DNA from 2 places in the Staphylococcus schleiferi genome. Region 1 is predicted to be linked to the other one. Evidence: riboswitches for the same ligand, from Rfam matches in the RefSeq annotation. Region 1 holds a riboswitch; the other holds the start of a gene.

Region 1 (4,011 bases):
TCGATAAGGTCACCGAGTAAATTTGCATAAACTTCAGCTCTAAGAGGTAAGAATGGTGCACCGAAACAAGTTGAGAATGAAGGGACTGGTTCAGTAATGCCTCTTTCTGTACCCGCTAATTTTGATGTAAAGCCGCTCAAGAAGTGATACATCGCTTGATCTTTATTTAATTTAGAGATAGGTGGTAAAACACCAAATGCATCCGCTGTCAAAAAGATAATTGTATTTGGATGAGATGCTTTAGAAGGGAGCACAATATTATCGATATGGTCAATCGGGTAAGCAGCGCGTGTGTTTTCAGTATAATGATTATCATCAAAGTCAATATATCCATGTGTATCAACCACTAAATTTTCAAGTACAGTACCATATCGAATCGCATTGAAAATTTGTGGCTCTTTTTCAGCTGATAAATTAATCGCTTTCGCATAGCAGCCTCCCTCAATATTGAAAACACCGTTCTCGTTCCAACCGTGTTCGTCATCACCAATGAGTTTACGATTTGGGTCTGCTGACAATGTTGTTTTACCTGTTCCAGATAGTCCAAAGAACAGAGCGACATCACCTTTACCTCCAACATTTGCTGAACAATGCATGCTCATAATATCATGTTTTGGTAATAAATAGTTCATGACAGAAAAGACTGATTTTTTCATTTCACCCGCATATTCTGTGCCGCCAATTAAAATTGTTTTATGCTTAAAAGAAATAATAACAAAAGTTTCTGAGCGTGTACCATCGATTTTTGGGTCTGCCTTAAAGTGAGGTGCAGAAATTAATGTAAAATCTGCTTTGATTTTTGAAGCTTCTTCTTTAGAAGTTGGTTTAATAAACATATTTTGTGCAAATAAATTATGCCATGCGAATTCATTAACTACTGTCAGTTTAAGTTGTGAATTTGAATCACTTCCTGCATAGCCATTAAAAACAAACAATTCTTCTTTGTCATTTAAGTAATCAATAACTTTATGGTAGAGATTGAGAAATTTTTCTTCAGAAATCGGTTGATTGATTGACCCCCAATCGATATCGTCTTTTACCTGTGGATTGTCTACAATAAATTTATCTTTAGGTGAGCGCCCCGTGTATTCACCCGTTTTCGCATTGATGGCACCGAGTTCTGTTAACTCTGCTTCATCACGCTTTAAGATTTTGTTATAAAGTTCGGTTGTTGTAAGTTGAAAATGTGAACTTGGCTTATCGATTAATGCCTCTAACGCACTAGTATTGAATGACATGATCTAATCCCCTCCGAATTTTGTTGAATGTAAGCCTTTACAATTTAAGAGTATAACATATTAGAGAAATAATCCCTACTATATTTAAGGGGAAATAACAGATTTTAGATTAAATATTTATTTTTACGTATTATGACTATGACTTCAGCGTTAAATTCATCGAAAGTTTCAATGGTTCACTCAAATTTATCATTTTTTTAGTGGCTTCTTACATGAATATCGATGTATTCAACATCAACCTTATAGATAGGAAAGGTTTTTAGAAGTGATTTGTGCATAAGTACGAAATTGACAGACTGATAAAAGTTATGTAATATAGTGCTAACGGATTCTCTTATCCTGAGTGGTGGAGGGACATGGACCCAATGAAACCCAGCAACCTCTTTTAACGAAGAAAGGTGCCAAACCGTTTGCAGACAAATATGGTCTGAACGATAAGAGCGAATGGACGTTAGAGCCTTCACTCTATTTTATAGTGTTGAAAGGCTCTTTTTTTATTGAGCTCAGAGAGAGAATGTTCGTAATCCATTATATAAAGGAGTTTATTATGACATACAACAGACGCTTATTTACTTCAGAATCAGTAACAGAAGGTCATCCTGATAAAATTGCAGACCAGATTTCTGATGCAATTTTGGATGAAATTTTGAAAGGAGATAAAAATGCACGTGTCGCTTGTGAGACGACAGTGACGACAGGTATGGCCTTAATCGCGGGTGAGATTTCTACTTCCACTTATGTAGATATTCCAAAAGTCGTACGCGAAACAGTTAAAGAGATTGGCTATACACGTGCGAAGTATGGTTACGACTATAAAACAATGTCTGTTTTAACAGCGATAGATGAACAATCACCTGATATTGCACAAGGTGTCGATCGCGCTTTAGAATATCGTGATGAAATGAATGACGAAGAGTTAAATACAGGTGCTGGCGATCAAGGCTTGATGTTCGGTTTTGCGACAAATGAAACAGATACACTCATGCCATTACCAATTGACCTGTCACATAAATTATCGAAACGTTTATCAGAAGTCCGTAAAAATGGAACTTTAGATTATTTACGACCAGACGGTAAAGTCCAAGTGACGGTTGAATATGATGAACAAAATCAACCCAAACGTATTGATACAATTGTTGTATCTTCACAACATCACGAAGAAATTGAATTAGAAAAAATCCAAAATGACATTAAAGAGTATGTTATTTATCCAACAGTAGACCCAAGCTTATTAGATGAAGAGACTAAATTTTTCATTAATCCAACAGGGCGTTTTGTCATTGGTGGTCCACAAGGTGACGCAGGCTTAACTGGCCGTAAAATTATTGTGGATACTTACGGTGGTTATGCCCGTCATGGTGGGGGTGCTTTTTCAGGAAAAGATCCTACAAAAGTCGACCGTTCTGCAGCCTACGCAGCGCGCTATGTCGCAAAAAACATTGTAGCTGCACAACTTGCGGATAAATGTGAAGTGCAACTTGCCTACGCTATTGGTGTCGCTCAGCCCGTTTCTATCGCTATCGATACATTTGGCACAGGAAAAGTCAGTGAGGATACTTTAATTCAAGCCGTACGTGATCACTTTGATTTAAGACCTGCTGGAATTATTAAAATGCTTGATTTACAACGCCCAATCTATAAACAAACAGCCGCATATGGTCACTTTGGTCGAAATGATGTGCAATTACCTTGGGAAAAAACAGATAAAATTGAATTATTAAAAGAAGCGGTTTCTGCTTTACAATAAATTTTATTGCTTTAACTATCGCTAATTTTATAGTTATTTAATATAATAGAAATAACTGTAGAAATGTAGATAAAAGGAAGGTATTGCAAATGACACAATTTGGTCCAATCGAAATAGGCCTCATTGCTGCTATTGTAATTGCAGCATTATTCTTTATTTTGTTTTTGATAGCGCTCAAAAGTAAAAAGAAAGCGAAAGAAAGTTACGCAAGTCAATATCAAACGAAGCAAGATCAACTGACTCATGAGCATGAAGAAGAGCTTGAAAAAGTTCGAATTGAAAAGAAAAAAGCGGACACGCAACATAAAGAAGAATATGAAACAATGCTTTCTTCAAAAAATAGAGAAATTGATGCATTAAAATTATTTTCAAAAAATAGTAGTGAATATGTGACAGATATGCGTTTACTTGGAATACGTGAAAGATTAGTCAAAGAAAAACGTATTCGACCAGAAGATATGCATATCATGGCCAATATCTTTTTACCCACTAATGATTTAGAGGATATTACACGTATTAGTCATCTCGTTTTGACACGTACAGGCCTTTATATTATTGATTCTGAACTTTTAAAAGGTCATGTATATCAAGGCGTAAGTCAAAATCAATTTTCAGAAAATCCAATGTTAGAGCAAGTTTTCAAAACATTAGATTTAGATCCATCAACACCACAAATGGTTGTGCTGGACCAACAAGATGGTGAACAAAATGCACTTTCAATCAAAGATTATACAAAACAAATCAATCATATTGAGCAAGTTGCGACACAATTGCAACGTCAATTGGATTTAAAATATACGCCAACTACGATTTTATATTTTAATCCAAAACGTGAAGGCGATGTAACGATTTCAAGCTTTGCAACACAAGGAACAACAAAAGTGTTAGTAGGTCCAGAACAGTTGAATGAGTTCTTTAACAAATTTGTTTTCCATGGTCGTATTCAATATGATGTTAATGCGCTTCAAAGTATTATGGATGAAATTGAATCTTTTAATTAAGTTGTCTATTGTCATTTGATGAAGC
Region 2 (4,011 bases), 960 kb from region 1:
TATAAAAAATGCGTAGTACATTCACTTTCATACACTTATAGTCGATGATCGTTTGTACTACGCATTAAATTTAATTCAAATCATGGATACATATCTCGCTGACAAGTGTTCAAACATTTGAAACACGCTGTCACTAAGCTTTTTATTTCGCTGGTTCAACTGCACCATCGTATTTCTTTTTAATAAAGTCTTTAATATCTTTGGATTGTAATACTTCCATTAAAGCTTTAATTTTCTTGTCATCTTTATGACCTTCTTTAACAGCAATTAAGTTTGCATATGGGTTATTATTCCCTTTTTCAACTGCAATAGAATCTTTTTGTGGATTTAATTTTTGCTCGATTGCAAAGTTTGAATTGATGATTACCGCATCACCTTCACCATTTTGATATGTTTTTGGCAAGAATTCTGCAGATTGTTTACTGTTGAATTTAATGTCTTTCTTATTTTCAGTAATATCATCAAATGTTGCGTCTTGGATTTTTACACCCTTTTTAATCTTAATTAAACCTTCATCAACAAAGAATTTTAAGAAACGACCTTGTTCAGCTGGGTTGTTAGAAACGAAAATTTCTGCACCTTTTGGTAAATCTTTTAAGCTTTTATATTTTTTTGAATAAACCGCCATAGGTTCTAAATGAACATTACCAGCAGATTCAATTTTATAACCTTTGTCTTTTTTCTCAGTGTCTAAATAAGGTGTATGTTGGAAAAAGTTTGCATCTAATTCGCCAGCATCTAACAATTTGTTTGGTGTCGTGTAATCGTTAATTGTTTTAATTTCCAAATCATAACCTTTATCTTTTAATAATGGTTTTGCTTCTTCTAAGATCTCAGCGTGTGGTGCAGGTGAAGCACCAACAACAATCTTTTTGTCTTCTTTTTTACTATCAGAACCATTTCCACATGCGGCTAAAGCAACTGCAACAACAAGAACAACAATAATCGATAAAAATCTTTTCATTAATACAGTCTCCTCTTCACTATTATTAGCGTTTATCTATTTTATTTGTTATCCAATCCCCTAAGAATTGAATAATAAATACCAAAATTAATATTAAAATGGTTGAAACTAAAATAACGTCGTTTTGATTTCGCGTAAATCCTGTTAAGTATGCCAAGTTACCTAAACCACCTGCACCGATAACACCTGCTACTGCTGTTGATCCTACTAAAGCAATCGCTGTTACAGTAATACCTGAAATTAAGGCTGGTAGTGATTCTGGTATCAATACTTTTAATACGACTGTCCAAGTTGTCGCTCCCATTGATTTCGCCGCTTCAATAACGCCTTTATCAATCTCTTTAAGTGCAATTTCTACGAGTCGGCCGTAGAAAGGGGATGCCCCAATGATTAAAGCAGGTAAAGCACCTGTTGGACCACTGATTGTGCCTAAAAGTAAACTTGTAAATGGAATTAATAATAAAATCAAAATGATAAATGGTATCGCTCTAAATAAATTCACAATGAAAGAAACAATACTATAAAATACACGACCTGCTTTAGATTTACTTTTAGATGTTAAAAACAGAATCACACCTAAAATGAGCCCAAATATAAATGAGAATGCTGTTGAGATGATTGTCATGTATAGCGTTTCATATGTCGCTACCCAAACATCAGGCCAACGTACATTCGGCATTGTTATCATCTCTTGAAGTATTTCGCTAAAACTCTTACCCATGACTGACCACCTCTACATCGATATTTTGTGACTCTAAGTCCGCTTGTACTTCATCAAAATTTATTTTTGAGACATCTTGAATGTGCACGAGTAAATAGCCTATAGTGCCCGTTTTTGAATGTTTAATATTCCCCTCTAAAATATTGGCTGAAAGATGATATTCTTGCGAAAGATGGGACAATATCGGACGTGTTGTATTATCGCCAGAAAAAGTCAATTTAATTAAAATATCATCCTTTGCTAGAGGAAATGTCGCTACAAGCTCATCGCTCTCATCACTCGGTTTCAAGTCTTCTTGAACAAAGCGACGTGTCACTGCGTGCTGTGGATTTTCAAAAATATCAGAAACTTTACCTTGCTCAATGACACGACCATTTTCCATTACAGATACTTCATCACAAATTCGACGAATGACGTGCATCTCATGCGTAATAATAATAATCGTTAAGTTCTTTTCCTTTTTAAGTTGTAAAAGTAAATCTAATATTTCATCTGTCGTTTGAGGGTCAAGTGCACTTGTTGCTTCGTCACACAGTAAGACTTCTGGATCATTGGCCAGTGCGCGGGCAATGCCGACACGCTGTTTTTGACCACCTGATAATTCAGAAGGATACGCATGCTCTCTCCCTTTCAAACCGACACGTTCAACGAGCTCTAATGCTGTCTGCTTTGCTTCACTTTTTGCAACACCTGCAATTTCTAGTGGAAAAATAATATTATCCAATACCGTTCTTGACCACAATAAATTAAAGTGTTGGAAAATCATGCTGACTTTTTGTCGTTTTTTACGTAAATCTGCTTTACTTAGCTGACCTATGTTATCCCCGCCGATAACCACATCGCCCGATGTAGGTGTTTCTAGATAATTAAATAATCGTATTAAAGTACTTTTACCAGCACCAGAAAATCCGATAATACCATAGATTGAACCCTTCTCTATCTTTAGGTCAACATGATCTACAGCTGTCACAGATTTTGATTTACTCTCGTACTTTTTAACGATATTTTTAAGCTCAATCATACTGTTCCTCCTTGTGTTTCCCCTCTTATCTGCAAAATAAAAAATGCTTTCTCTTTTTAAAAATGAAAGAGAAAGCACTAACACGAATCGCTTTTCTCTCATCTTCAAAAGTAAAATTTTTACTTTATGTGAATTGGCACCATTTCTATATACTAGACGGTTGCCGGGCTTCATAGGGCACATCCCTCCACCACTCCGGATAAGAGTTTTCTGACTATTTAATTGATATTAATCTTATCATTGTAATCAACATGCGTCAATCACTTTTTTTAATTTTTCTAATAAGTACGGTACAGATTGAAAAGCATACAATCTTTCTACTTCTTGATCATAATGCATGATCATTAACACAGGCACAGACTGTATTTCATTTGCTTGACTCCAATCTGGGTGAAAATTTAAATCTATTTTCACAATTGGTAATTGTGTCATCTCATTGGCAATATCTAACATTCTTTCAGACATTTTACATGTCCCACACATCGGTGTATAACCGAATATGAGATGAACGTTTTGATCACTATTTCTATATATATTGTTCAATTGCTCTGAAACACTCATGATATGAATACTTCCCTTTAACATAAAAATCTTTTTTTACTTTAAATCCAAAATGTTGTAATACATTAGAGAGGTAATCGCGTGGACAACGTGCCACTTCACTATAATTCGTATCGATGAAAATATCGATGCGCTCACTCAAATAAGTTGTAAACCATTTGCGGATTTTTCGACCTTCCGCATCTGAATCTACTAAAATGTAGACCTGTTTATCATACAAATATTCAATCATATTGTCTAATTTTTCAATTCCCATCGTTCCATGTGTACATATAATTTCGACAGGTTCTAACAACACCTCTTGAACACGTTTTTTATCAGATTTACCTTCTACAACAATAACCTTATTGATCATCGCCATGGTCTTCACCTTCTAAAAAATATTTGAGTACAAAAAACTCCTTGATAATCAGATTACCGAGGAGTCTTTATGCGGGCATTATTCACCAATCATTTGTTCATAATCAGCTGCACTTAGTAATGCATCTAATTGGCTTTCATCGCTTAATTCAACTTTTACCATCCAAGCTTTTTCGTAAGGTGATTCGTTAACCGCTTCAGGTTCGTCTTCTAAACCTTCATTCACTTCGATGACTTTTCCTGATACAGGAGAATATAATTCAGAAACAGTTTTAACTGATTCCACACTACCGAAAGTTTCACCTTCAGTAAGTTCATCTTCCACTTCTGGAAGCTCAACAAAGACGATATCACCTAATTCGCTTTGCGCAAAATCTGTAATTC

What was found. Region 1 has a riboswitch for S-adenosylmethionine ahead of metK (methionine adenosyltransferase). Riboswitches for the same ligand answer to the same signal wherever they lie in the genome.
Region 2: another riboswitch for S-adenosylmethionine. It lies ahead of MUA40_RS09565 (methionine ABC transporter ATP-binding protein); the one in region 1 lies ahead of metK (methionine adenosyltransferase).

The regions. Positions count from the first base shown of each region.
Region 1 is NZ_CP094712.1:1,060,220-1,064,230, forward strand. Features, by position in the region: gene pckA (phosphoenolpyruvate carboxykinase (ATP)) at 1-1,238, opposite strand, end outside; SAM riboswitch class I at 1,570-1,679, shown strand; gene metK (methionine adenosyltransferase) at 1,786-2,985, shown strand; gene MUA40_RS04980 (nuclease-related domain-containing protein) at 3,075-3,986, shown strand.
Region 2 is NZ_CP094712.1:2,023,345-2,027,355, forward strand. Features, by position in the region: gene MUA40_RS09555 (MetQ/NlpA family ABC transporter substrate-binding protein) at 143-964, opposite strand; gene MUA40_RS09560 (methionine ABC transporter permease) at 990-1,685, opposite strand; gene MUA40_RS09565 (methionine ABC transporter ATP-binding protein) at 1,678-2,706, opposite strand; SAM riboswitch class I at 2,802-2,912, opposite strand; gene MUA40_RS09570 (thioredoxin family protein) at 2,953-3,267, opposite strand; gene MUA40_RS09575 (toprim domain-containing protein) at 3,233-3,628, opposite strand; gene gcvH (glycine cleavage system protein GcvH) at 3,707-4,011, opposite strand, start outside.